Regions from separate parts of the Bradyrhizobium sp. 134 genome, predicted to be linked through region 3. Evidence: predicted binding sites of a transcription regulator. Region 3 holds the regulator's gene; each other region holds the start of a gene.

What was found. The regulator PhoB, encoded in region 3, activates phosphate uptake and scavenging genes when phosphate is short. The targets are predictions, from matches to a motif close to TGTCATNNANCTGTCAT.
Region 1: the regulator PhoB is predicted to act here: its motif matches at 4,130-4,146, upstream of IVA75_RS00985 (YbhN family protein).
Region 2: the regulator PhoB is predicted to act here: its motif matches at 1,723-1,739, upstream of IVA75_RS10390 (DUF2794 domain-containing protein).
Region 4: the regulator PhoB is predicted to act here: its motif matches at 2,736-2,752, upstream of IVA75_RS33790 (DUF465 domain-containing protein).

What each region holds. Positions count from the first base shown of each region.
Region 1 covers NZ_JADPKX010000006.1:48,024-55,218, reverse strand. The annotation lists gene IVA75_RS01000 (EAL domain-containing protein) at 1-1,718, opposite strand, end outside; gene IVA75_RS00995 (MFS transporter) at 1,831-3,234, opposite strand; gene IVA75_RS00990 (ferritin-like domain-containing protein) at 3,394-3,900, opposite strand; gene IVA75_RS00985 (YbhN family protein) at 4,327-5,409, shown strand; gene IVA75_RS00980 (hypothetical protein) at 5,564-7,195, shown strand, end outside.
Region 2 covers NZ_JADPKX010000034.1:156,562-163,756, reverse strand. The annotation lists gene acnA (aconitate hydratase AcnA) at 1-195, shown strand, start outside; gene IVA75_RS10395 (DUF1223 domain-containing protein) at 429-1,205, shown strand; gene IVA75_RS10390 (DUF2794 domain-containing protein) at 1,803-2,171, shown strand; gene IVA75_RS10385 (GNAT family N-acetyltransferase) at 2,284-2,814, opposite strand; gene IVA75_RS10380 (Bax inhibitor-1/YccA family protein) at 3,038-3,829, opposite strand; gene IVA75_RS10375 (FtsX-like permease family protein) at 4,100-6,670, opposite strand; gene IVA75_RS10370 (ABC transporter ATP-binding protein) at 6,667-7,195, opposite strand, start outside.
Region 3 covers NZ_JADPKX010000034.1:800,137-807,331, forward strand. The annotation lists gene pstS (phosphate ABC transporter substrate-binding protein PstS) at 1-571, shown strand, start outside; gene pstC (phosphate ABC transporter permease subunit PstC) at 670-1,659, shown strand; gene pstA (phosphate ABC transporter permease PstA) at 1,664-2,509, shown strand; gene pstB (phosphate ABC transporter ATP-binding protein PstB) at 2,506-3,327, shown strand; gene phoU (phosphate signaling complex protein PhoU) at 3,338-4,054, shown strand; gene phoB (phosphate regulon transcriptional regulator PhoB) at 4,078-4,785, shown strand; gene IVA75_RS13385 (GcrA family cell cycle regulator) at 5,025-5,537, opposite strand; gene IVA75_RS13390 (aspartate aminotransferase family protein) at 5,993-7,195, shown strand; gene argF (ornithine carbamoyltransferase) at 7,195-7,195, shown strand, end outside.
Region 4 covers NZ_JADPKX010000074.1:753,786-760,980, reverse strand. The annotation lists gene IVA75_RS33820 (5-(carboxyamino)imidazole ribonucleotide synthase) at 1-325, opposite strand, end outside; gene purE (5-(carboxyamino)imidazole ribonucleotide mutase) at 322-810, opposite strand; gene IVA75_RS33810 (GGDEF domain-containing protein) at 952-1,704, shown strand; gene IVA75_RS33805 (hypothetical protein) at 1,706-1,957, opposite strand; gene IVA75_RS33800 (hypothetical protein) at 1,980-2,186, opposite strand; gene IVA75_RS33795 (DUF465 domain-containing protein) at 2,303-2,509, opposite strand; gene IVA75_RS33790 (DUF465 domain-containing protein) at 2,837-3,016, shown strand; gene IVA75_RS33785 (NAD(P)/FAD-dependent oxidoreductase) at 3,184-4,287, opposite strand; gene IVA75_RS33780 (EAL domain-containing protein) at 4,490-7,177, shown strand.

The DNA.
Region 1 (7,195 bases), on a different contig from region 3:
CCGCTGACGACGTCGCGGATCGGCTGATAGTAAGCCTCGAACTCGTCGCGTTGCAGGGCGGCGCGCAGGTCCATCTCCAGCAGACGCCGCGCCTGCGCGCGCGCATCCATGCCGGTCTCGAAGAACCGATAGGTGCCGCGGCCGTCAGCCTTGGCGCGATACAGCGCGAGGTCGGCGTTCTTCAACAGCTCGTCGGGATTGCTGCCGTCCTGCGGCGACAGCGAGATGCCGATCGAGACGCCGATGATGATCTGATGGTCGTCGATCTCATAGGGCGCCGAGATCACCTCGACCAGGCGGCCGGCAAGGGATCTTGCCGCGGTTTCCTCCGAACGTCCGATCTGGACCACGGCAAACTCGTCGCCCCCGAGCCGCGCCACCGTGTCGCTCTCGCCGACGGTGGCCTTCAGCCTGCGCCCGACCTCCTTGAGCAGCGCGTCGCCGATGGGATGGCCGAGCGAGTCGTTGATGTCCTTGAAGTGATCGAGATCGAGACAAAGCACCGCGAGCTGGTCGCCCGATCTGGTCCGGCGCAGTCCCTGCACGAGCTGCTCGTGGAACAGCACACGGTTCGGCAGGCTGGTCAGCGCGTCATGGCGGGCCATGTGCGAGATCTTGGCCTGGGCCTCCAGCCATTCGGTGATGTCCTCGAAGGTCGCGACCCATCCGCCGCCCTGCATCGGCTGGTTCACGACCCGGATGGAGCGGCCGAACCTGGTCACGACGTCCGTCGTGGTGCGGCTCTCGCGCGCGTCGGCGACGAGGCGGGCGAAGAATTCGCCGGCATCGCCCTGCCACTGACCCTTCGCCTGCTCCTCTCGCAGCACGTCGACGAGCAGCCGGCCGGTGAGCAGGATGTCGGTGCGGCCGAGCATCGCGGCATAGCGCTCGTTGAACAGGATGATCTTGCCGTCCGCATCGAACATGCACAGTCCCTGCGACATGTTCTCGAGCGCCGTGTCCAGCACGATCCGCTGGCGGCCCAATTCGCCCTTGGCGCGGCGGTCGAGCAGCGCGGCCACGAGCGCAATCGCGATGATCGCGACCGCGGCACCCGCTGTGAAGAAGGACAATGAGGCCGCCGGGATCGATAACCCGCTGGTCGCGAGCGTCGGATCCGGCGTCAGAACGACGGCGCCCATTGCGGTGAAATGATGTGCGACGATGGCGACCGTCAGCAGGGTGCTCGCGGTTAGCGCATGGAACAGGTCGTCGCGCCGCGCAGCGACAAACAGCGCGAGCGCCGCAAAGACAATTCCGAACAGCACCGAGGCGGCAACCGTGCTCCCGATCCAGTCGACGCGTGCCGGCATCTCCAGCGCCGCCATGCCGGTATAATGCATCGTCGCGACCGCGGTGCCGACGATGGCGCCGCCGAGCACGATCCACGGCGCGCGCGCGGAGGATGCCGCCAGACTCAGCCCCACGAAGGTTAAGGAGATCGCGAAGATCAGCGAAAGGATCGTCACCGGGATGTTGTAGGCGCCGGCGCCGCCCGGCCCGTAGGCGAGCATCGCAATGAAATGCGTCGCCCAGATGCCGCATCCGCTGACGGCGGCATCCAGGGCGATCCAGACCAGGCGCCCGGAGCCGTGTGTCGCGCGCGCCCGGTGAAACAGGCTGATCGCCGCCGCGCTTGCGAGCAGGCACACCGCGCCGCCAAGCGCGACGAGCCGCCAGTCGTGCTCCTCGGTGAGACAGTAGAGAACTTGATACATTGCGGGCCCCTATCGACCCGCACTTGAACCGACAGAGATGGACAGTCGGTAACCGGCTACACGCCCGTTTCGGGGATGGTGAACGGAAGCTGTGTGCATTCGCTCGGATTGTTCATCCGCGCGCCGGCGCGCCGAGGCCGATCACGGCGGCGGCGAGCAGCAGCACGGCCGCCGACACGACCAGCGACAGGTGCAGGCCCGTCATGAACGCGCCCTCCGAGGCCACCAGCGAGCCGAACAGCGCGACGCCGAGCACGCTCCCGGTTTGTCGCGTCGCGTTCAGCACGCCCGCAGCGATACCGGAGCGTGCCTTCTCGACGCTGCCCAACAAGGTCGAGGTCAGCGGCGGCACCAGCAGCCCAAGTCCGCTGCTGATCGCGATCATCTGCGCAAAGATCGCCCAATAGCTCGTGCCGGCTTCGATCCAGAGCAGGCCGACGCAACCGAGCGCCGAGACGCAGGCGCCGACGACGATGGTCGGGCACGGGCCGATACGCTCGGCGAGGCGCGGCGCCAGCAGATTGACCGGCAGCACCACGCCCATCATCGGCACGAAGGCGAGACCGGTCCACCATGCCGACAGCCCGTTGATCCTCTGGAAATACAGGCTGAGCACGAAGATCAGGCCGTAGATCGCGATGTTGACGAGCAGGCCGACGAGCGAGGTCAGCGCGAACAGCCGGTGGCTGAACAGCGACAGCGGCAACATCGGCTGTGCCGCACGGCTCTCGCGCCAGACGAAGAGCGCGGCGAGAATTGCTGCTGCGACGAAGGCTGCGATCACAGCTGGATGGTCCCAGCCAAGCGCGCCACCTTCGATGATCGCGCCGGCGAGCGCCCCCAGCGCACCAATCGCCGCGAGCTGGCCCGGCAGATCGATCTCGCGCGAGCGCGCCCGCGTGGTTTCGCTGGCGTAACGCCAGCTCAGCCACAGGCCAACAAGCCCGACCGGCAGATTGACCAGGAAGATCGCACGCCAGCCGACCAGCGTGATCAGCGCGCCGCCGACGAAGGGGCCGGCAGTGAGCGCGAGGCTCGCACCGGCGGCCCAGATTGCAACGGCGCGGCCGCGCTCGCGGTCGTCCGGATAGGCATGATTGAGCAGGGCAAGAGAGTTCGGCACCAGGATCGCCGCCGCCAGGCCCTGGACCAGCCGCGCCCCAATCAGCACGGTCGCATTGGGCGACAACGCGCAGGCGAGCGAGGCCGCAGTGAAGATGGCGAATCCCGCCATGAAGACGCGCTTGGCGCCGATGCGGTCGCCGAGCGCGCCGGCCGTCAGGATGAACGCGGCAAACGCAATGGTGTAGGCGCTGACCACCCATTGCAGCTCGGCGACGCCGCCTCCGAGCGTCCTGCCCATCGCATCGAGCGCGGTGTTGACGATGGTGACGTCAAGCTGCACCACGCCATAACCAAGGCTCATCGCGGCAAGGGTGAGGGATGTCGCAAGGCGCGAGCCGGCATGCGGCGCGCCGGCTCCGAAGGCTTCGTATTTGACGGTGCTTACTCGCATGCTGCCATCTCGGTTGCAGCCCCATGCGAACGATACGCTTCCAACCCGCCGTCATGTTACGACAACGATCGAATGATGAATGCATGATGGATATGTGATGCGCGAGCGTCGCGCGGACGGCCGCGCGACGCTCTGTCCTGACCCTGGCTGCGCCTGGCCCTAGCTCGCCGCGCGCAGGTTCACCTTGCTCTCGGCGAGCGTGGTCAGCTTCTTGTCGGTCGCTTTCTCTTCTTCCAGCGTCGTGGCGAGCACGCTGGCGCAGTCGTTGCGGCCGAGTTGCTTCGCCCAGGCGATCAGACTGCCGTAGCGGACGATCTCGTAATGCTCCGCCGCCTGTGCCGCGTTGATCAGCGCGGCGTCGAGCACCGCCTTGTCGGCCACTTCGCCGGCGGTCTCGTCGGCTTCCTCGATGATGCCGTCGATCGCCGGGCAATCGACCGCCTTCACCTGCGCACCGTGCATCTTGAACACTTCCTCGAGGCGCTTCACGTGCTCCTTGGTTTCTTCGAGGTGCGTCAAAAAGCCCTGCTTCAGCTGCGGATCGGTCGCCTTATCCGCCATTTTCGGCAGAGCCTTGGTGAGCTGCTGCTCGGCGTAATAGATGTCCTGGAGCTGATGCACGAACAGGTCGTTCATGGTTTTGATGTCTTTTGTGAACAATCCCATCGGTCCGATCCTCTCGGGTTGTGGGAACACGGAGGCGCCGGCTTGCAGGAGAAGCCGGTTATTCCGCCATGTTCGATTGCTGATGCGGCACTAACCAGCGCAGGGCATCGTCGTTCCAAAAAAGCCCGCATCCCTTGCGCTGGAACAATGCTGGCCGTGCAGGATCTGAGACCATGTCACGGACGGACGTGACCGATCCCACGACTCATATGCTTAACGCGCGTCCGATGTGAACCGCGTATGACAAAGTGGCTGGTCCAAGCTGGTCCAAGGCAGAACCTATCCTTGTCAAGGGCTGCACAAGTCACTGTTTTTGCCTTAAATGAGCTACATCATGCCTAGCGATCCAAGCCCACATCGGGCACTGATCGCATCCGACCGGCCAATGTCTGGCCTGGTCGGTCTTGCCCCCCGCCGGGAGGATGAATGCACGGACTGCTGACCGCGCTGAAGCGCGGCTTCAAGAGATGGATCGGCTGGCGGCGTCTCGGCGTTGCGGCGAGCGTCTTCATCATTGCGTTCGCGATCACCACGCTGGTACGGACGCTCAAGGGCATCGACACCGGGGTCATCCTGACCGCGTTGACCGAGATCCCCCGCGGTAACATCGGGCTGGCGGCGATCTGCGTATGCTTCGCGTTCTGTACGCTGACCTTCTACGATTTTTTTGCACTGCGAACGATCGGCAAGAAGCACGTGCCCTATCGCATCGCAGCGCTCTCCAGCTTCACGTCGTATTCGATCGGCCACAATATCGGCGCAACCGTCTTTACTGGTGGCGCGATCCGCTTCCGGATCTATTCGGATTACGGGCTGAATGCGATCGATGTCGCAAAAATCTGCTTCCTGTCGGGCCTGACCTTCTGGCTCGGTAACATCTTCGTGCTCTCGATCGGCATGGCCATCCATCCGGATGCCGCCTCCTACATGGATCAGCTGCCGTCGTCGATCAATCGGCTGATTGCGCTCGGCGGCCTCGCCTCGATCGGCGCGTATCTGGTCTGGCTGTGCATGGGCGAGAAGCGCCGCGAGCTGGGCCAGAAGGGCTGGAAGGTGGTGCTGCCGTCAGCGCCGCTGACGCTGGTGCAGATCCTGATCGGCGTCGTCGATCTCGGATTCTGCGCGCTGGCGATGTACCTTCTGGTGCCGGCCACGCCGCAGATCGACTTCCTGTCGCTCTCCGTGGTGTTCATTTTGGCGACGTTGCTCGGCTTTGCCAGCCACGCCCCCGGTTCGCTCGGCGTGTTCGACGCCGCCATGCTGGTGGCGCTGCCGGAGTTCGGCCGCGAGCAGCTTCTGGCCACGCTCCTTGTCTTCCGCATTCTCTATTTCGTGATCCCGTTCGGACTGGCCATCTCCATCATGGGCACACGCGAGCTCTGGATGAATGTGGTGGAGCCCTGGCAGGAGCGCCGACGGCTGGCGGAGGCCTGCGCGCAGGCCAACCTGCCCAAGCAGGTGGCAGCGATGGAGCGCGAGCGGTCGCTGCGGCAGGCCAGCAAGCGCTGAGCATGATCCGAAAAAGTGCGAAGCGGTTTTCCGGAAAGATCATGCTCCAACGATAGTCCGCTAGACGCCGGCCAGCAAAACCGTCAGACCGATGTTGCAGGCGGAGAGCAGCTCTCTTATTTCCGCCTCAACTTTGCCGTTGAAAATGCGGGCCATGATCCCTGTATCCCTTCGCCGTTTCCTCGCTGGTGCCCTGCTGCTCGCCGGGCTCCTCACCGCCCTGCCGCTGGAGCGGGCGGCCGCGCAGGACGCGGGCGCCATGCAGATCAGCTGGGAGGTGCGCAACCGCTTCAGGCTGTTCCGCGAAGAGCGCGACTTCCTGCTCCATGTCGAGAACGCACGTAACCGCAGCATCCTCGCCGCCGAGCAATCGCTGGAGCTCCAGAGCGAGGGCCGCGGCTGGGCCCGGAACATGGTAAACCGGCTCTGCATCGACCTCCAGGGCCGGGTCAACCAGCCCTGCACCCGCGACAACACGAAGGAAAACTACCTCACCCCCCTCGACCATCCCGTCACCGTGCGTCTCGCCGGCGCGGTGCCGGTCGGCGCCACCTGCGCCTGGTCGTTCGACGACGGCGACGGGCCGCAACAATCCACCTTCGACTGCGCCGAGCCGATCAATCTGCGGGTCCGCTACGGCAAGCAGACGGTCGCGACCGTCGACGTCTCCTCCGGCTCCGATCCGACCCAGCGGGTCCAGACCGAGATCCAGGTCCGCGACATCTTCGTCGCTGGCCTCGGAGACAGCATCGCCTCGGGCGAAGGCAATCCAGACCGGCCGCTGGCGCTGTCGGACGAAGGTTTTTGCTTCCGCTCCTATCTCGGCACCGCCGGCGCGCAGTATTACCGGCCAAGCCGCGCTGGCTTCAAGGGCGGCCGCGCCTGCGAAGCGCCGGATACGCTTGCCAACTGGCAGCGCTACAGCGCGCTCTGGTTCAACTCGCCCTGCCATCGATCGCTCTACAGCTACCAGGCCCGCACCGCGCTGGCGCTCGCGGTACGCTACACCCACGTCGCGGTGACGTTTCTGCCGCTCGCCTGCACTGGCGCCAGCATCAGCGACGGGCTGCTCGGCTCGCAGCGAGCCCGTGAATGCCCGCCCGGCAAGACCGGCGTCTGCAACATCAGCGTGAACGCACAGGTCGCCGAGCTGCGCGAGGCGCTCACCGCTGCCAGGAAACGGCAGCCAGAGCGCACGCTCGACCTCGTGCTGCTCTCGGTCGGCGCCAACGACGTCTATTTCTCCGGCCTCGTCGCCGACGTGATCGTCGAGACCGCAACCGAGCGCGCGATATTCCGGCGCTCCGGCGTGATGGCGAGCGTCGATGATTCCCGAGATGCGCTGGCGCGCGAACTGCCGCAGAATTTCGTCAAGCTACGCGAGGCGCTGAAGCCGCTGGTCGGTGGCGACCTCTCGCATGTGGTCTACGTCTCCTACGCCAACCCGGCGCTCGCCGATGGCGGCGTGCCTTGCCGCGGCGGCCGCGCCGGCTTCGACATCCATCCGTCCTTCAACGCCGATCCGCAGCGCCTCGCCCGCGTGTCGACCTTCGTCGACACCGAATTCCTGCCGCAACTGAAGGGGCTCGCTACCTGCACCCGCGGCGCGCTGTGCCGCGATCCCGAGGCCGACCGCATGACCTTCGTGGATTCGCATCAGGCGGCGTTCGCCGATCACGGCTTCTGCGCGCATTCGGGCAACGATCCCGAATTCGACCGCACCTGCTTTGCCGAGAACGGCCAGAGCTTCAATCCTGACATCGTGAGCGCGGCGAGCCAGCCGATG
Region 2 (7,195 bases), 640 kb from region 3:
GGCGACGAGAAGGTCACGCTGCGCGGCCTCATCGGCGACCTCAAGCCGCGCCAGAAGCTGACCGCGGAGATCGTCTCCGGCGACGGTTCGCTGCAGCGCGTTTCGCTGCTCTGCCGCATCGATACGCTGGACGAGCTCGAATATTACCGCAACGGCGGCATCCTGCACTACGTGCTGCGCAAGCTCGCGGCGTAAGCGCGGATTTGTGAACGGTGGCTCACTGCGAAGTGAGTAGTAGGTTACACGAAGGCGGCCTATCACAAGGCCGCCTTCACGCGTTTGCGGCAGGCTTCGGATGGCCCGCCCGGCGGAGAACCTCACGCCCTGGAAGGCTGCTGTGGCGGACGAATGCGTGAGGCCCGTAAGACTACGGTGACCATCCGGCGGTAAGGTTTCCCTCTCGCGAGCAATGGTGTGCGGCGTTCGACATGACAACAATGACGGCTTCTCATCTGGTTTCACGTTGGTCCGGCGCCCTCTGGTCGGGTGCACTTGGTCTCTGTGCGATCGTCGCCGTCATTCGTCCTGCCGAGGCTGATCCCCGCGCCGTTGTCGAATTGTTTACCTCGCAGGGCTGCTCGTCCTGCCCGCCGGCCGACAAGATCATCGGCGACCTCGCCCGCGATCCCTCGATCATCGCGCTGAGCATGCCGATCGACTATTGGGACTATCTCGGCTGGAAGGACACATTGGCCGATTCGCGCTTCTCTGCACGGCAGCGTGCCTATTCGCGCATGCGCGGCGACCGCGAAGTCTACACGCCGCAGGTCGTAGTCAACGGCTCCACGCATGTCGTGGGCAGCGATCGCACCGGCATCGAAAGCGCGATCGGCAAAACTGACGCGGGCACTGGTGTGATGAGCGTACCGGTGACGATGTCGCTCGCGGGCAAGCAGATCAACGTCTCGGTGGCCGCGAGCAAGGAGCCGACGGCGTCCCACGGCGAGGTCTGGATCTGCTCGATTGCGAAGTCGGTGCCGATCGCGATCAGCCGCGGTGAAAATCGCGGACAGCAGGTCATCTATCACAACGTGGTGCGCAACCTGCTCAAGGTCGGCGACTGGACCGGCCGTCCGGAAAGCTGGACGGTGCCGATCGAGAACCTCACGCGCGACGGCGTCGACGGTGCTGTGGTCTACGTCCAGGACGGCAGCCGGGAAAAGCCGGGCCCGATGCTGGGCGCGGCGTACACGTCGCTGCACTAACGCGCGCACTTCGAATTTTCCGATTCAAGCACAGTCTCAATCCTCATGGTGAGGAGCGCGCTCTTGCGCGCGTCTCGAACCACGCAGGCCCTGCTGAGGCAGCTCGGCCTCGATCCTTCGAGACGCCGCTTCGCGGCTCCTCAGGATGAGGGGAGGGAGTGTTCTCGCTGATGAGGAAGAGATCCGTCGAGGCGGAAACATCCCGACACAAACAAAACCGGCCCAAACAAAAAAGGACCAACTCGCGTTGGCCCTCCTTGTCGTGCGAACAGACCCGATCCTGACGGCCCCGGGGGGCTGGGGGCTGAGGAATCCGGAACCGAAAGGACCGGGTCAACGCACACAGGTCTTTTCGCAATGCAGGGCGGCAGTCGCTTGGCGGAAAAGCGGCGACACTATGATTCCTGCTAACAATCCCGTGACGGTTTGCCGCGACAGAGTTCCACCGCTGCGTGTGGGCGGTTTGCTCCGGTCCAACGTCCTTACAGGGCCCCTTGCAGTGGGGAACAGTTGGCGCGATCATGCAACTGTCATGATCCGCGGTTCCGGGGACGGTCTTCGCGGACGCGGTCATGCTGATACGACAGGAGGCAGCCTATGAGTCTGTCGGAGGATGCCGATCCGAGCGAACAGCGCGCGGCGGCGCGCCCCGCCGCTTCGAATGCGCAACCGAGCCGCGTAACGTTCAACCGGCTCGAGCTGCACCGTATTCTCAATCTCTACGGCCGGATGGTCGCCGACGGCGAGTGGCGCGACTACGCCATCGACTTCCTCAAGGATCGCGCCGTGTTCTCGGTCTTTCGCCGCGCTTCGGAAGTGCCGATCTATCGCATCGAGAAGGATCCGCGCCTCGCGCGCAAGCAGGGCATGTACAGCGTGATCTCGGCGACGGGCCTGATCCTGCGCCGCGGCCACGAGCTGGAGCGCGTGCTCCTGGTGATCGATCGCAAGCTGGCGGTGGTGTAGCGGCGCGCTCGGTGCTGTAGGGTGGGCAAAGGCGCATCGCGCCGTGCCCACCATCTTTCGTCAAACGCGTTGGTGATGGTGGGCACGCTTCGCTTTGCCCACCCAACGAGACCTATTTTGTCGGCACGCTCTTCGCGCCCTCGCCAAGATCTCGCTGCATCATCACCGTGTCCAGCCAGCGGCCGAATTTGAGCCCGACGCTGGGGTGCGTGCCGATCATCTTGAAGCCGCCCTTGGTATGCACGCCGATCGAGCCGGCATTGGCGGAATCGCCGATCACGGCGATCATCTGGCGGAAGCCGCGCGCCTCGCATTCGACGATCAACCGCTCCAGCAGGAGCGCTCCGAGGCCACGGCGGTGGAATGCTGGATCGAGATAGATCGAGTTCTCGACCGTGAAGCGGTAGGCCGGCCGCGGCCGGTAGGCGCCGGCATAGGCGTAGCCGGCGACGCGCCCGTCGAGGATGGCGACGAAATAGGGATAGCCGCCGTCGATCAGCGTGCGGTAGCGGCGCGTCATCTCGGTGAGGTCGGGCGGCTCCAGCTCGAACGTCGCGGTGCCCTCGCGGACAGCCTGCTGGTAGATGGCGGTGATGGCGGGCAGGTCGGCCTCAAGGGTGGGCCTGATTTCGGGTGCGGACATGCCGCAAGATTAGAGCCTTCCCGGGACGACTGGAAGAGGCAACGGCCTCCCCACGCCGCCATTGCGAGCGGGACGAATCAATCCAGAAATGCGTCCGTGGAGGGACTCTGGATTGCTTCGTCGCAAGAGCTCCTCGCAATGGCGGTGGTTGAGGGAACATCACGCCCAAACAAAAACCCCGGCCTTTCGGCCGGGGCTGGTGTCGTTCGCTCTGGTCTGACGCTTAGTCGCGCTGGCCGAGGAGCTGCAGGAGCAGCGTGAACAGGTTGATGAAGTTCAGGTACAGCGACAGCGCGCCGGTGATGGCCGCACGCTCTGCGATGTCACCGCCGGCCGAGGCGTAGCCATAGATGTAGTCGTTCTTCAGCCGCTGGGTATCCCAGGCGGTGAGGCCCGCGAACACCAGCACGCCGACCACCGACACGACGAACTGCAGCACCGAGCTCGCCAGGAACAGGTTCACCAGGCTCGCGATGACGATGCCGATCAGGCCCATGAACAGGAACGAACCCATTCCGCTCATGTCACGCTTGGTGGTGTAGCCGTAGAGGCTGAGCGCGCCGAAGGTCGCCGCGGTGATGAAGAACACCCGCACGATCGAGGTGTGCGTGAACACCAGGAAGATCGAGGACAGCGAGACGCCCATCAGCGCCGCGAACACCCAGAACAGGATCTGGGCGGTCGAGGGAGCGAGACGGTTGATGCCCGCCGAGATCACGAACACCATGGCGAGCGGCGCGAGCATGAACAGCCACTTCAGGGGGCTGACGAACATCGCGTAGCCGAACGGCGTCAGGAACAGCTTGCCGACGCGGACGGCTTCCGGGGTCGGAACATCCGTCACGGCGGCCATGTAGACGCCGAGCGCGGCCAAGCCGGTGATGGCCAGGCCGATGCTCATGTAGTTGTAGATGCGCAGCATGTAGGCGCGCAGGCCGGCATCGACCGTCGCGGCGTCAACACGCCCGGCGGCCCTGCCGAAAGGAGAAGCGTAATTGCGGTCTAGGTCCGACATGGTCGAATTCCCGTTGGTTGGTCCGGTCCGGCATGAGGGTCGCCACGCCGCCGGTTCGTCAAATTCTATCTCGGATACCGATGTCTGCCGACTAAATTTTGGCTAACAATCCGGGCTCCGAACCCATTCGATATGTGGGAAACTAACACATCCGCTGCAACCGTCCACGCGCGGCTGAATGTCGCCCTTCCCTGCAATCCAGACGAGCGGACGTGGTTAATCCCCGGAATCGTGCGATTTCGCTCCCGTGCCGCCGCCCGCTACCATTTGTCACAAATTCCGCAACACCGTGGCGGGCTTTTTGTTCAACGCCAGCAGCGTGCCGGCGAGACCCAGGCCGACCGTGACGACCAAGGCAGCCGCGACCACGCCGGCGGCGCTGCCGCCCTGCCAGACGAAGGTGAGGGTCATCAGTCGGGTCACGATCATCCAGGCCGCGACGCTGCCGGCGAAAACGCCGAACATTGCGGTTGCAAGCCCGATCAAGAGGTATTCGAGCGCATAGGCGCCGAGCAGCCGCAGCCGGGTCGCACCCAGCGTTTTGAGGATCACCGCATCGTAGACCCGGTGGCGGTGGCCGGCGGCGAGCGCGCCGCCCAACACCAGGATCGCCGAGATCAGGGTCACAGCGCTGGCGCCGCGGATCGCCAGCGCCAGGTTGGTCACGACCGAGCCGACCGTCTCCATCACCTCGCGCACGCGCACGCTCGTCACCATCGGATAGGCGTCAGCGACCTCCTTGATGATCTTGCCGTCGCCGGCCGCATCGCCGCCGGCTTCCGTCAGAGTCGCGATATGGGTGTGCGGCGCGCCCTTGAAGGCGTTCGGCGAGAACACCAGGACGAAATTGATGCCGAGGCCCTGCCAGTCGATGCTGCGCAGATTGCTGATCTTCGCGGGGATGTCGCGGCCGAGGATATTGACCACGACCTCGTCGCCGAGCTTGAGGCCAAGCCCGTCCGCGATCTTCTTCTCCATCGAAACCAGCGGCGGGCCGGAATAATCGGCGCTCCACCACTCGCCCTCGACCACCTTGGAGCCTTTCGGCAGCTCGGCGGTATAGGTCAGGCCACGGTCGCTCTGCAGCACCCACTCGGAATCGGTGCTGGGCTTGAGCTCTTCGGCGCGGACGCCACGGGCTCCGACGATGCGCCCGCGCAGCATCGGGACGTCATCGACCGTCGCGCCAGGGGCGATCTGGCGCAGATATGAGTCGAACTGCTCGGCCTGCGTGCTCGGAATATCGATGAAGAAGAACGATGGCGCGTGCTCGGGCAGTGCCGCCAGGAACTGCCGGCGCAGATTGCCGTCGATCTGGGTGATGGTGACGAGCACGGCGAGCCCGAGGCCCAGCGACAGCACGACCGAGGGCGTCAACGCGCCCGGCCGGTGGATGTTGGCGATCGCAAGTCGCAGCATCGGCCAGCGCGTGCGCGGCAGCCGCCGCGCGATCGTCATCAACAGGGCGGCAATGCCGCGCAGCAACGCGAACACGACCACGGAGGAGGCCACGAACACGGCGGCGATGCGCTTGTCGAAGGACAGCCCGATCACCACCGCGATGAGCAGCGCGATCACGACAGCCATGAAGACGAGATAACTCCAGCGTGGCCGATGCCATTCCGAGCTGATGGTGTCGCGGAACAGGGCGGCCACCGGCACGTCGTGCACCCGCCCGAGCGGCCACAGGCCGAAGGCAAGCGCCGTGAGCAGCCCGTAGACGAACGACAGCGCGAGCTCGTCGGCATGCACCGCCGGCACCACCGGCAGCGGCAGTAGCTTGCCGAACAGGCCGACGATCGCGAAGGGCATGGCGGCGCCGAGCGCGAGGCCGATCGCCGAGCCGATCGCGGCGAGCAGGAGCACCTGGGCGAGATAGATGCCGAACACGTCGCGCCCGGTGGCGCCGACGGCCTTGAAGGCCGCGATCACCTCGAGCTTGTGGTCGATATGGGCCTTGACGGCATTGGCGACGCCGACGCCACCGACCAGCAGCGCGGCGAGGCCGACTAGCGTCAGGAACTGCGTGAAGCGGTTGATGTTGCGCTCGAGCTGTGGCGAGGCATTGGAGCGGCTGCGGACCTCCCAGCCGGCCTGCGGCGCGGCGTTGCGCGCGTCCGCGATGAAGGCGTCGGTGGCGCGCTCGCTATTGGCGATCTCCGGCAGTTTCACACGATAGACCCAGCGCACCAGGCTGCCGGGCTGGACCAGCCCGGTGGCGCGGAGGCCCGCTTCGCTGATCAGGAAGCGCGGGCCGAAGCCGATGCCGCCGGCGAGCTTGTCGGGCTCGGCTTCGACGGCGCTGCGGATCTGGAACGTGGCAGCCCCGACGGTGACGCGATCGCCGGTCTTGAGCGACAGCCGCGCCAGCAGTGTCGGATCGGCGGCCGCGCCGAACGCGCCGTCGCGCTCCGCGAGCAGGTCGGACATCGGCAGCGGCGGCGCCAGCGTCAACTGGCCGAGCATCGGATAGGTGTCGTCGACCGCCTTCATCTCGACCAGCGCCAGCTTGCCCTCGGCCGAGCGCGCCATGCCGCGCAGTGTGGCGGCGCTCGAGACGGTGCCGCGCGAACGCAGGAAGGCGACTTCCTCCGGCTTCGCCTCGCGCTGAAACAGGACGAACGACACGTCGCCGCCGAGCAGCGTACGGCCCTCGCGGGCGAGGCCGTCGCTCAGGCTCGCCGAGACCGAGCCGACACCGGCGATGGCCATCACGCCGAGCGCGATGCAGGCGATGAAGACGTAGAAGCCGCGCAGGCCGCCGCGCAATTCGCGCAGCGCGTAGCGCAGCGACAGTGCGACGCCGTTGGGCTTCGCGAACGGTTCGGCAGCAGCGCTCATGCCGGCGCCGACTGCGTGTCGATGCGCCCGGAGCGCAGGCGGATCACGCGATCGCAGCGATGCGCGAGCGACGAATCATGCGTGACCAGCACCAGCGTCATGCCGCGCTCGGCATGCTTGCTGAACAGGAGGTCGACGATCTGTTGTCCCGTGGCTTCGTCGAGATTGCCGGTCGGCTCGTCGGCAACGAGGATCGCGGGATCGGGTGCCAGCGCGCGGGCCAGCGCGACGCGCTGCTGCTCGCCGCCGGAGAGCTGCGTCGGATAATGATGCAGACGGTCGCCGAGCCCGACCGATTGCAGCTCCTGCGCCGCGCGCGTTGCGGCGTCGGGATTGCCCGCAAGCTCGAGCGGCACGGCGACGTTCTCCAGCGCGGTCATCGTCGGGATCAGGTGGAAGGACTGGAAGACGATGCCGACCTGGCGGCCGCGGAAGCGGGCCAGCGCGTCCTCGTCGAGGGCATTGAAAGGCGTGCCGCTGACCACCACCTCTCCGCTATCAGGACGCTCCAGCCCCGCCATCACC
Region 3 (7,195 bases):
GGAAGCCATCACCGTGGTCCGCCGTTCGGATGGTTCGGGCACCACCTTCAACTTCACCAACTACCTCGCCAAGGCCAGCGCGGACTGGAAGAGCAAGGTCGGTGAAGGTACCGCCGTCGAGTGGCCGGTCGGCGTCGGCGCCAAGGGCAACGAAGGCGTGTCGGGCAACATCAGCCAGACCAAGAACTCGATCGGTTACGTCGAGTACGCCTATGCCAAGCAGAACAAGCTGACCTACACCGGTCTCGTCAACAAGACCGGCAAGCCGGTGCAGCCCACCGTCGAAGCGTTCCAGGCGGCCGCCGCCAACGCCGACTGGGCCAAGGCTCCCGGCTACTACGTCATCCTGACCGACCAGCCCGGCGAGAAGTCCTGGCCGATCACGGCGGCGACCTTCATCCTCATGCACAAGGACGCCACCGACAAGGCGGCCTCGCAGGAAGCCATCAAGTTCTTCCGCTGGGCCTTCAAGAGCGGCGGCAAGGCGGCTGAAGAGCTCGACTACATCCCGATGCCGGACCCGGTCGTTCAGCTGATCGAGAAGACCTGGGCTGCCGACATCAAGAGCTAGGCTCGCGACGCTCGTGCCCCGGATGCGCTGCGCCGCATCCGGGGCACGGACCAACAAAAAACGTATACTATTTGGTACAGGGGATCGGCGTGGCAGAGATGGCCGTTCAGAGCGATGTAATCGACGACGCCGGACCGTATGATCGCGCCAAGGCCTTGAGCGCGTTCAAGCTCGGGGACGTCACCTTCTACTGGATCACGCGGCTCTCCGCGATCTCGGTGCTTCTGATCCTCGGCGGCATTATCCTTTCGCTGATCGTCGGCGCCTTCCCGGCGATGAAGGAATTCGGGGTCTCGTTCCTGTGGACGCAGCGCTGGGCGCCGTCCGCCGATCCGCCCGTGCTCGGCGCGCTCGGGCCGATGTACGGCACGCTCGTCACCTCCTTCATCGCGATGCTGATCGCCATTCCCGTGGGTCTTGGCATTGCGATCTTCCTCACCGAGCTCTGCCCGCAATGGCTGCGCCGCCCGATCGGCATGGCGATCGAGCTGCTCGCCGGCATCCCCTCGATCATCTACGGCATGTGGGGCTTCTTCGTGTTGGGGCCGTTCCTCGCCAACACGTTCCAGCCCTTCATGATCAAGATCTTCGACGGCGTGCCCGTGCTGGGCGCGATCTTCGCAGGTCCCCCGTCCTATCTCAGCCTGTTCAATGCCGCGCTGATCCTCGCCATCATGGTGCTGCCCTTCATCACCTCGATTTCGGTCGACGTGTTCAAGACAGTGCCTCCGGTGCTGAAGGAAGCCGCCTACGGCGTCGGCTGCACCACCTGGGAAGTCGTCCGCAGCGTGGTGATCCCCTACACCCGCGTCGGCGTCATCGGCGGCGTCATGCTGGCGCTGGGCCGCGCGCTCGGCGAGACCATGGCGGTGACCTTCATCATCGGTAACTCGTTCCGGATCTCGTCGTCGATCTTCGCCCCCGGCACCACGATCTCGGCGGCGATCGCATCCGAGTTCGCCGAGAGCGACGGCCTGCACCAGTCCGGCCTGATCCTGCTCGGCCTCCTGCTGTTCGTGCTGACCTTCTTCGTGCTCGCGGCGGCGCGGCTGATGCTGATGCGGCTGGAAAAGAAGGCGGGGAACTGACGCCATGAATCCGATCTATTCACGCCGCCGCCGCAAGGACATCGTCGTCCGCGGGCTCTGCATCGCCGCAACCGCCTTCGGTGTCACCTGGCTCGCGCTGATCCTGATTACGCTGCTCTACAACGGACTGGCCGGACTCAATGTCCAGCTGTTCACCGAGAACACGCCGCCACCGGGATCGAACGAGGGCGGACTGCTCAACGCCATCGTCGGCTCGCTGATCATGACCGTGATCGGCGTCGGCATCGGCGCGCCGCTCGGCATGTTCGCCGGCACCTATCTCGCCGAGTACGGCCGCAATGACCGGCTGACCTCGGTGATCCGCTTCATCAACGACATCCTGCTCTCGGCACCCTCGATCATCATCGGCCTGTTCATCTACGGCGCGGTGGTGGTGCCGATGCGCGGCTTCTCGGCGATCGCGGGCTCGCTCGCGCTCGCGGTCATCGTGATCCCGGTGGTGCTGCGCACGACCGAGGACATGCTGCTGCTGGTGCCGAACGCGTTGCGCGAGGCGGCCTCGGCGCTCGGCCTGCCGCGTTCGCTGGTGATCAAGCGGATCGCTTATCGCGCTGCCCGTTCGGGCCTCATCACCGGCGTGCTGCTCGCGACCGCCCGCGTCGCCGGTGAAACCGCGCCGCTGCTGTTCACCGCGCTGTCGAACCAGTTCTTCAGCCTCGGCCTGAACAAGACGATGGCAAACCTGCCGGTGACCATCAACAACTTCGTGCAGAGCCCCTATGCCTATTGGAAGCAGCTGGCCTGGAGCGGCGCGCTGCTCATCACCCTGACCGTTCTTGCCCTTAATATTTTCGCGCGCATCCTTGGCGCCGAGAGGACCGCAAAATGAGTGATCTTTCCGTATCGATGAGCGCGTCAGGTGGACTGCCGCACGCGGCAGTGCTGCCGGAGGCGCCCCCCAAGGTGACCGTGCGCAACCTGAACTTCTATTACGGCGAGCACCACGCGCTGAAAAACATCAACCTGACGCTCGGCGCCAACCGCGTCACGGCGTTCATCGGTCCGTCAGGCTGCGGCAAGTCGACCCTGCTGCGCATCTTCAACCGGATGTACGACCTCTATCCCGGTCAGCGCGCCACCGGTCAGCTCATGCTCGACCAGACCAACATCCTCGACGGCAAGCTGGACCTCAATCTGCTGCGCGCCCGCGTCGGCATGGTGTTCCAGAAACCGACGCCGTTCCCGATGACGATCTACGAGAACATCGCGTTCGGCATCCGTCTTTATGAGAAGATATCGAAGTCCGAAATGGACGGCCGCGTCGAGAAGGCGCTGCGCGGCGGCGCGCTGTGGAACGAGGTCAAGGACAAGCTCAACGCCTCCGGCCTGTCGCTCTCCGGCGGCCAGCAGCAGCGCCTCTGCATCGCCCGCACCGTCGCGGTGCGGCCCGAGGTGATCCTGTTCGACGAACCCTGTTCGGCGCTCGACCCGATCTCGACCGCCAAGGTCGAGGAGCTGATCCAGGAGCTGTCCGAGGATTACACGATCGCGATCGTCACCCACAACATGCAGCAGGCGGCGCGCGTCTCCGACAAGACCGCCTTCATGTATCTCGGCGAGTTGATCGAGTTCGACGACACCAGCAAGATCTTCACGTCGCCGTCCGACCGGCGCACGCAGGATTACATCACCGGCCGGTTCGGCTAGGAGACGCGACATGGGTTCTGAACATACCGCAAAGGCCTTCGACACCGACCTCCAGGAACTCACGCGCCTGGTCGCCGAGATGGGTGGCATCGCCGAGCGCATGATCGTCGAGTCCGTCGACGCATTGATCCGCCGCGACGTCCCGCTCGGCCAGCGCGTCGTCGCCATCGACACTGAACTCGACGCGCTGCAGAAGCGCATCGAGGAACGCGCGGTGCTCACCATCGCCCGGCGCCAGCCAATGGCGGTCGATCTGCGCGAGATCGTCGGCGCCATGCGCGTCGCGACCGATCTCGAGCGCATCGGCGACCTCGCCAAGAACATGGGCAAGCGCGTTGCGGCGCTGGAGACGGACTTCCATCCGCTCAAGCTGTTCCGCGGCCTCGAGCACATGACCGACCTCGTGCAGCAGCAGGTCAAGTCGGTGCTGGACGCCTATGCCGCGCATGATTTGCCGGCGGCGATGGCGGTGTGGAAGGGTGACGAGGAAGTCGACGCCATCTGCACCTCGCTGTTCCGCGAGCTCCTTACCTACATGATGGAGGATCCGCGCAACATCTCGTTCTGTATTCACCTGATGTTCTGCGCCAAGAACATCGAGCGGATCGGCGACCACGCCACCAACATCGCCGAGACCGTGTTCTACATGATCGAGGGCCAGGCGATCACCGACAAGCGGCCGAAGGGCGACATGACGACCTTCGCCAGCACGGTACCGAACACCTGAAGACTTAAGGGAGCGACGACCCGATGGGCGCACGCATTATGGTGGTTGAGGACGAGGAAGCCCTGACCGAGCTTCTCCGCTACAACCTCGAAGGCGACGGCTATGACGTCGAGACGGTGATGCGCGGCGACGACGCCGACACCCGCCTCAAGGAGCACATCCCCGATCTGGTCGTGCTCGACTGGATGCTGCCGGGCCTGTCAGGCATCGAACTGTGCCGGCGGCTTCGCACCCGTCCCGAGACCAAGCAGCTCCCGATTATCATGCTCACCGCGCGCGGCGAGGAGAGCGAGCGGGTGCGGGGTCTTGCGACCGGCGCCGACGATTACATCGTCAAGCCATTCTCGGTGCCGGAGCTGCTGGCGCGCGTGAAAGGCCTGCTGCGGCGCGCAAGCCCCGAGCGGCTCGCCACCGTCCTTGCTTTTGGCGACATCGAGCTCGACCGCGACAAGCGCCGCGTGGCGCGCTCGGGCCGGCCGATCGATCTCGGTCCGACCGAATATCGCCTGCTGGAGTTCTTCCTGGAGCACCCGGGACGGGTGTTCTCGCGCGAGCAACTGCTCGACAGCGTCTGGGGCCGCGACATCTATATCGACGAGCGCACCGTCGACGTGCATATCGGCCGCCTGCGCAAGCTGCTCAATCTCGGCCGCGAGCAGGACCCGATCCGCACCGTCCGCGGCGCTGGTTACGCGCTGGATGATCGGTTTGCCAAGGCGGAGCAGGTGTAGGGTTGCAGCCTTGTTTGTTGGCAAGCTGTCCCCGAATTCTTCGACGTCGTCCCGGACAAGCGAGCGAAGCGAGCGCTGATCCGGGACCCATAACCACCGAACGTGGTTTGGCGAAGACTCGGAATGACCCCTTTCGCGCAACAACTGCGCGCTCGGAGTATGGGTCCCGGCCCCCGTGCGCAATTGGCCGGGACGACACTGAAATCGTTGAGCCGTCTTCGCGCGACGACTTGCGGTAATTAGCGCGGCCCCGGCTTCACCGGTGCACGCCGCCGATCCGACGCCGGCTGGTACGCGACGCGCGAGTGCTGGGCGCAATAGGGCAGGCCGGACAGCGCCCGTCCACCGCAGAAGAAGAAGTCCGGGCTCGAGGGATCGCCGACCGGCCAGTGGCAGGTCGCCTCGTTCAATTCCAGCAGCGACAGCCGCTGGCTCATCGGCACCACGTTGTCATAGGTGACCGGATCCGGCTCAGCCTCGACCTCGAAGGCCTGCGCCAGCGCGGTGTTGCCGCGCGAGATCGGGCGGCTCACCCGCATCATGTGCTGCGCGGGGCGCGCCTTGCGCGGTCGGGGCGCTGCCGACGAAGGGCTCTTGGCGCGGCCCGAGAGGCCGAGCCTGTGCACTTTGCCGATTACGGCATTGCGGGTCACATTGCCGAGCTCCGCCGCGATCTGGCTGGCCGAAAGTCCGGCCTCCCAGAGCTTTTTCAGCTGCTCGACGCGATCATCGGACCAGGTCAAAACCGTCATTGCACCCTTTCCCTCGCTGCGCGCCAGCCATCCTGGGGCCTCGTAGCGAATGCCTAAGCCTTCAAAAACCCGTGCCGCCAGAATCCCTTAAGGCTCGCCGGGCGCGTCTTGAACGCCCGAACGTTTACGCCGGTACATAAGGACTTAAAGATCAGAACCACTGCACGAGATGTCGTATCTGACAATCCAAACGCTACAATATGGCGTGACTCCCGCGCAAGAGTCCGCCGACTCGCTTCCACATGTTCCGTGACTAAATCCCGCAAAATCGGCACCGCAAGACTACGGATTCAGCGTTTCGCGAGGCTTTCCGGGCGGCATTGACACCCGTTTCACCAAGCCTAAGATAGTCGCACGTGCCGCCCGCAAGAGGCGGCACGTTTCGTTTTCCGGGCCGGTCGATGGTGCGTTGCGCAATGCACGCTCACACCGTCCGCAACATTCAAGTGACCGTCATGACTAACAGCGCAGCGCCGCATTTGCTCCCCGTTTTCGCCAGGTCCGACCTCGGTTTCGAGCGTGGCGAAGGCTGCTGGCTGATCGCGACCAATGGCGAGCGCTATCTCGATTTCACCTCCGGGGTGGCGGTGAATGCGCTCGGCCATGCCCATCCGGCGCTGGTCGCGGCGTTGCAGGAGCAGGCCACGAAGCTCTGGCACATGTCGAACCTGTTCCAGAGCCCGGACGGCGAAAAGCTCGCCGCGCGCCTGTGCAATGAAAGTTTTGCGGATTTCGTGTTCTTCTGCAATTCCGGCGCCGAAGCGCTGGAATGCGTGATCAAGGTGGTGCGCCGTTATCACGCCGCGAAGGGCCATCCCGACCGCTATCGCATGATCACCTTCGAAGGCGCGTTCCATGGCCGCACGCTGGCGACGCTGGCCGCGACGGGTTCGGCAAAATATCTCGAAGGTTTCGGCCCCCCGATGGAGGGCTTCGACCAGGTTGCGCATGGCGATCTCGAGGCGGTGAAAAAGGCGATCGGTCCGCAGACCGCCGGAATCCTGATCGAGCCGATCCAGGGCGAGGGCGGTGTCCGTTCGGCAACGCCTGCCTTCCTGAGGGCGTTGCGCCAGCTCTGCGACGAGAAGGGTCTGTTGCTCGCCTTCGACGAGGTGCAAACCGGCATGGGTCGCACCGGCGATCTGTTCGCGTACCGCCGCCTTGGCGTCGAGCCCGACGTGATGTCGCTGGCCAAGGCGCTCGGCGGCGGCTTCCCGATCGGCGCGTGCCTTGCGACCGCGGAAGCGGCGTCCGGCATGACACCGGGCTCGCACGGCTCGACCTTCGGCGGCAATCCGCTCGCGATCGCGGCTGCGAACGCCGTGCTCGACGTCATGCTCAAGCCCGGCTTCTTCGACCACGTGCAGAGGATGTCGCTGTTGCTGAAGCAGAAGCTCGCTTCCGTGATCGACCGCCACTCTGATGTCGTCAGCGAAGTGCGCGGCGAGGGCCTCCTGATCGGCATCAAGGCCGTGGTGCCTTCGGGCGATCTCGTTGCCGCCTTGCGCGCCGAAAAGCTGCTCACCGTCGGTGCCGGCGACAATGTCGTGCGTTTCCTGCCTCCTTTGATCGTCACCGAAGCCGAGATCGAGGACAGCGTCGGGCGGCTCGAGCGCGCCTGCACCGCGTTATCCGGCAACAAGCGGGCGGCAAGCTGA
Region 4 (7,195 bases), on a different contig from region 3:
GGGTGGTCTCAAGGATATTGCGGTTGGGCAGCACGGGACGGCGCGCATCCAGCACCATCGCGGCCGCGGACGGCACGTTCTCGAATTCGTAGGTGATGACATCGACGTCGTTGGCGAACAGCTCGAGTGCTTCGACATCGGCATATTCAGCGCAGGTCGCATTCAGGACGACGTCGAAGGCCGGTGAATCCGGATCGGGCGAGAACACCTGGCAGCGCAGGCCGAGCCGTGCCGCCGCCATAGCCAGCATCCGCCCTAATTGTCCGCCGCCGAGGATGCCAATGGTGTCGCCGGGCTTCAGCTTCACCTGCTTTGCGTCAGTCACGCCTTGTCCTCCGGGCGTTCGGCCACGGCCTCGGTCTGCGCCTTGCGCCAGGCGGTGAGGCGATCAGACAAGGCCGGGTCGGATAAGGCCAGCACGGCGGCCGCCAACAGCGCCGCATTGACGGCGCCGGCCTTGCCGATGGCGAGGGTGCCGACCGGGATGCCCGCGGGCATCTGGACGATCGAATAGAGCGAATCGATACCCTTGAGCGTCCTGGATTCGATGGGAACGCCGAACACGGGCAGTTCCGTCAGCGCTGCCGCCATGCCGGGCAGGTGCGCAGCGCCGCCCGCGCCGGCGATGATGACCTTGTAACCGGCCCCCTTGGCGCCCTTGGCGAACGCAAACAGCCGGTCGGGGGTGCGGTGTGCCGAAACGATGCGAGTGTCGGCGACAACGCCGAGCGCTGCAAGCGTGTCGGCGGTATGCCGCATCGTGTCCCAGTCCGACTGGCTTCCCATGATGATGGCGATTGGCGCGGTCATGACGTCAATTGTGCTCGAAAAACAGGAAGATAGGCCAGATTAGCGGTTCCGGCCGGTTGCTCGCAAGGCGGTGGCAAGGAGAAGGGAATGCACTATCCTGTCTTGGTGAATCCCCGCAAGCCTTCATTGAGCAGGATGCCCATGAAGAAACCAAAAAGGGCGAGCGCTGCGAAGGCCAAAAAGGGCCCGAAAACTAGCGCCGGTCGCTCCAAAGTTGCTCCCAAGCGTCTGGCCAAGAGTCGGGCCAAGGGCCCGGCCAAGGGCCCGGCGCGGCATCGAGCGTCGGCCGCTGGGGGCGCCAAAGGGGCTATGAAGCCGGCCGTCAACGCGACCATCCGCGACCTCCGGAGCAAGCTCAAGGGGGCGCTGCGGCGGGTCGCGGAACTCGAGGCAGCCGCCGACACCGACTTCCTGCTGGAAATTCCGAACCGGCGCGGCTTCGAACGCGAGCTCGCTCGCGCCGTCGCCTACATGAAGCGCTACCGCGCCAGCGGCGCGCTGATCGTCCTCGACGTCGATCGGCTGAAGCCGATCAACGATTCCTTCGGCCATGCGGCCGGCGACGAGGTGCTGAAGGCGATTGCCGCCACGCTGACGCGGCAGATCCGCGCCTCGGACTTGGTGGGCCGCCTCGGCGGCGACGAGTTCGCGCTGCTGCTCTGGAATCTCAGCGAGACCGACGCCAAGGCGAAGGCCGCGGCTTTCGAGCAGGCCGTCGACGAATTGTCCTTTGTCTTTCGCGGCCAGCACGTGAGCGCGGGCGCTTCCGCCGGCGTCGCCCTGCTTGGAGTGCAGTCCGACTCCACGCGGGCCCTGGAGGAGGCCGATGCCGCCATGTATGTGCGCAAGGCGCACCGGCGGCACGAGCCGCGCATCAGGCTCGTCAGCAGCTAGTTTAAAGTGTGCCGAGGTCTTTCGGTACGTTGCCGAAGCTGCGGAGCAGTTTGGCGTCGCCGAATTCGCCGGTCATGGGATCGCCGCTGCGGCTGAACGCGACGGCGCCGGTGTGGCCGGCGCCGTGCGACATGATCTCGGCGCGCCGTAACGCGGCCACCGCGCTCTGGCATTCCTCGGCCGCACCTGCGACCGGCGAGCCGTCCTCGTCGGTCAGGAAAGGTAATGCAACGTAATAGGTGACATCGGACATGGTCGGCTCCGATAGCTGACAGTCAGGCGGCGCTGCTCTTCCTGCGCGTGATCTCCGGAATGCAGCCTGCGGAAATCGCCGCCTGCAATTCCTCCAGCTCGGTCTCCAGATATTCATTGGCCATGATCAGCGCCTTGATGGTGCTGCGCAGATTGCCGTCGCACATCGCGATCGCCTGATCACAGGCTTGTTCATAATGGCTGTTGTCGAGAAGGGCGGCTGCCGACATCTGCGTTTTCCTTGGACGGTTTTCCCGGGGGCGTTGGTGTCCAAATGTTCTTATTTTGTTCCTTTTGAGTCAAGCGGATTCACATGCGGCGGGTCGCCGAGCTGTCCTCCTGTGGATCAGGCGATGATATCGGGCGTGATCTGGTCTTCGATGAACGCGATACGGTCACGCAACAACAGCTTGCGTTTCTTCAACCGCTGTAACCGCAACAGGTCGGGGGCGGGCGATTGATGCAGTGCATCGATCGCCGCATCAAGATCTCGGTGTTCCTGGTGCAACCGGGCGAGCTCGGATTCGAGTTCGCGCGCATCTTCATTGGTCATGTCTGCGGTGGCCGAAAAACCGATAGGCGTGAGATTAAGGCTGTGGATGCCCTGTGGAAACTATCGTCCTTGCGCGCCGTGATCGCAAGCGATCTCGGGCTGTCCCGCGTCGATCTCCCGCGAGATATTTCTGCGGTCGCTCCGACGTTGCGCAAGCGCATTGATATCACGGATTTTTCCCGCGTGGTTCCCTTACTCACGCTTCGTTACATATGAATTTTCAAAAATGACAGTGCGACGACGGATACCCATCGACAGAACGAATCGGTGATGTACACTTCGTCGTCCGGTCGAATCCAAGGTTCACCCCTACCGAGGAGGTTTCGAATGACAATTCAGGCACATCTGGTTGAATTGGAACGGAAGCACAAAACTCTCGAAAACGAATTGCACGAAGCTCTCGTGCACCTTTCAACAGACGACCTGCAAATTGTTGAGTTGAAGCGCCGGAAGTTGATGGTCAAGGACCAGATCGAGCGTCTCAGGCACGGCGACACGCTCCACTAGTAACCCCGTAACAGCGTAGAGTTGATCGCACCCCTTCAGGCAGGGATGGGAGCCTTTGCGCTCATCCCTGCTGCAAGGCGCGCAGCGTGCAAGGATTTGCGCGGCTCTAGCTTCTTGTCTGGACGCGCTTCTTTACGCGCAACCGGAATCCCCTTCGCTTTAAACCACTAGATGTTTGCGAGTTCGGCGGCGTGATCCGCGATCGCGAGCGATGACGTCAGTCCGGGCGACTCGATGCCGAACAGGTTGATCAGGCCTTCGACGCCGTGATCGCGCGGGCCCTGCATCAAGAAATCCTGCGTGGCCACCGCCGGCGGCACGATCTTCGGGCGGATGCCCGAATAGCTCGGCATGAGCGCACCGTCAGGCAGCGTCGGCCAGTATTTGCGAATGGCCGGGTAGAAGCGCTCGGCGCGTGACGGGTCGACCTCATAGTCGATCGTCTCGATCCACTCGACGTCGGGGCCGAAACGCGCCTGCCCTGCCATGTCCAGCGTCAGATGCACCCCTAGCCCACCGGGCTCGGGCACCGGATAGATCAGGCGCGAGAACGGTGCCCTGGCATTGCAGCTGAAGTAGTTTCCCTTGGCGAGGTAGGCCGTCGGGATCCGTTCCAGCGGCATGCCCTCGATGTTGCGCGCCACGGTGGTCGCCGAGAGCCCGGCGGCGTTGACGAGGAGGCTGCATTGCAGCGTCATCGGCGCTTCGCCGCCCGCCTCGATCTCGATCACGCCGGCGGTCGCCTTGGCACGGATCAGCGGGGTGTGGAACGCGAAGGCCGCGCCCGCGTCCTCGGCTTCGCCGCGCAGCGAGAGCATGTAGGCGTGGCTGTCGATGATGCCGGTCGACGGCGACAGCAGCGCGGCGTCGCAGGCGAGCGCCGGCTCCAGCGCACGTGCCGCATCGCCCGTGAGCAACTGCATGTCGAGCACGCCGTTGGCCTCGGCATGCGCCTTGATCGATTGCAGCTTCTCGGTCTCTTTCGGATTGGTCGCGACGATCAGCTTGCCGCAATTCCTGTGCGGGATGCCGCGCTCGGAACAGTAACGATAGAGCGCGTGCTTGCCGTCGACGCACATGCGCGCCATCCAGCTTCCGGCGCGGTAGTAGATGCCGGCATGGATCACCTCGCTGTTGCGCGAGGAGGTGATGGTGCCGATGGCCTCGGCTTGCTCGAGCACGATCACCTCGCGCCCGGCTTGCGCCAGCTTTCGAGCCACCGCGAGCCCGATCACGCCGGCTCCGATGACGACGCAGTCCACCCTATCCATGGTTGTGCAGGACGTCCGCTCGAAGCGACGAAGGCCTCACGCCTGGGAACGGCGGCGCGGGGGCGTTTTCCGTTAAGGAAGCATTTATCATGTCAGGGCAATTGCCGTATTTGATGCCACATTTTTCCGTTGCTCGTACAGGCGTTTACCCGATCCAAACCCGCCAGGCCAGACAATCCGACGTTGAAATCGCGGGTGGCTGATGGCTGAGAAGAACTGGCACGCGGGCAGCGCGCTTCCGATTGCGATGCAGGCCGTCGTGTGCCTGGCCGCAGCGGTCGCGCCTGCGCGCGCCTTTGCCCTCTCCGACAGCTTCAGCCCTCCGAGCTACCTCGGCCACCTCGATCCCAACGTGATCTGGGAAGCCCTGATCGCGGGAATTGTGATCTGTTCGTTCTTCGCCGCGATCGCGCTATGGATCCATTCCTCACTGCGCCGGACTAGGCGTTTGCAGCTGCGGCGCAATGCCTTTGTCTCCTCCGCCATGAACAACCTCAACCAGGGCGTGGTGATGACGGATGCGCAGCGGCGCATCATCTTCTGCAACGACCGCTATCTCGATATCTACGGCTTGATGCGGTCGGACATCTGGGCCGGAATGACCGGCCACGACATCCTTGAGCTGCGGCGCCGGCGTGGCGTGCTCGGCGGCGCTTCCGACGACGAGTTCTATGAGAAGGCGGCAAGCCCGAACGGCCTGATAACCGAACTGCCGGACGGGCGGGCCATCCTGGTGAAGTATTTCGTGCTGCCCAACGGCGGCTCGGTGGCGACCCATCTGGACGTCAGCGAGCAGCGCAGGCTGTCCCGGCAGCTCGCCTCCACCAAGCAGTTCCTGGAAACATTGCTGGACCACGTACCGGCCTGCGTGGCGGCGAAGAACATCGAGGATGGTCGCTACATTTTCGCCAATAGCGCCTATGAGCGCTTCTGGGGTTTCTCACGCGATCATGCCGTCGGCAAGAACGCCCGCGAGCTGTTTGCGCCCATCTCGGCGGACAGCATCGAGGCGACCGACCGGGCGGCACTCGATTCGCCGGACGGCCAGTTTCGCAACGAATTCGAGGTCGACCGCGCCGGTGAGCGGCGCATGGTTGCCTCGATCCGGATCGTGGTCCGCAACGAGAGCAACAAGCCCGAATTCCTGATGCTCGTGTTCGAGGACATCACCGATCGCCGCTCGCTGTCGAAGGAGCTGGAGAGCACGAAGAAGTTCCTGGAGCTCGTGGTCGACAACATCCCGGTGGCCCTGATCGTCGAGCAGGTCAAGGACGGCCGCTATCTGCTCGCCAACCGCAGCGCGGAGACGATCCTCAACCGCAGGCGCGAGGAAGCCACGGGCCTGACCGCGTCCGACATCTTCAATCCCAAGGAAGCCAAGCTGATCATCGCGCGCGACGAAGCCGCGATCAAGAAGCGTGGGATGATCACCGAAGAGCACCCGATCTCCACCAAGGACGGGCTGCGGCTGTTCCTCACCCGCCGCGCCACCGTGCTGGGCGACACCGGCGAGCCGCAATATCTGATCAAGACCCACGAGGACGTCACCGATCGCCGGCAGACCGAGTCGCGCATGGCGCACATGGCCTACCACGACGGCCTCACCGATTTGCCGAACCGTGCCGCTTTCCTGCAGGCGTTGACCCAGATGATCGAGGCCTGCGAGGGCACCGGCGAGGAGTTCGCGGTTCTGTGCGTCGATCTCGACGGCCTCAAGGAGGTCAATGACGTCTTCGGCCATGCGCACGGCGACAAGCTCCTGGTCGAGGTGGCCCAGCGGCTCCAGGATTCCGCGCGCGGCGGCGTGGTGGCGCGCCTGTCCGGCGACGAGTTCGGCCTGATCATCGACGGCAAGCAGCCGGAGGCAGGCCTCGCGCTGGCGCAGCAGATCGGTGATGCCGTCGCCAAGGAATTCCAGATCGACGGCCGCCCGGTCCGCGCCGGCGTCACCACCGGCATGTCGATCTTCCCGCACAACGGCGCCGACGCCGCCTCGCTGCTCGCCAATGCCGGCGCGGCCCTGTTCCGCGCCAAGCAGAAATCGCGCGGCACGATCAGCCTGTTCCAGCCGGAGATGGACCAGCAGATCCGCGATCGCCGCGTCCTACACCAGGACCTCTCGATGGCGATCAAGAATGGCGAGCTCTCGCTCGCCTTCCAGCCGCAGGGGACTGCTGGCCACAGCGTCGCCGAGAGCGAGATCATCGGCTTCGAGGCGCTGGCGCGCTGGCAGCACCCGGTGCGCGGCCAGGTCTCCCCGGCCGAATTCATCCCGATCGCGGAGGAAAGCGGCCTGATCGTCGAGATGGGCGAGTGGATCCTGCGCGAGGCCTGCCGCGAGGCCGCCTCCTGGCCGACGCCGCTTCAGGTCGCGGTCAACCTGTCGCCGGCGCAGTTCATGCACGGCGACGTGGTCGGGCTCGTCCATTCCATTCTGATCGAGACGGGTCTCGCACCCGGCCGGTTAGAGCTTGAGATCACCGAGGGCGTGCTGATCGAGGACTTCGATCGCGGTCTTGCGCTGCTGCGCCGGCTCAAGGCGCTCGGCGTGCGCATCTCCATGGACGATTTCGGCAGCGGTTATTCCTCGCTGAGCTATCTCCAGGCGTTCCCGTTCGACAAGATCAAGATCGACCGCGCCTTCATCATCAATCTCGGCCGCAACCCGCAATCGGCGGCGATCGTGCGCGCGGTGATCGATCTCGGCCATGGCCTGGAAATGTCGATCGTCGCCGAGGGCGTCGAGACGCTGGAACAACTCGTCTTCCTCGCCGAAGAAGGCTGCGACGGCGTGCAGGGCTATCTGCTCGGCAAGCCCCTGCCGATCGAGAAATATGCCGGCCTCGTCGGTCGCGCCGAAGTCATGGAGCTTGCGCTCAAGACCGGCTAGTGATGGTGGGCGCTTCGC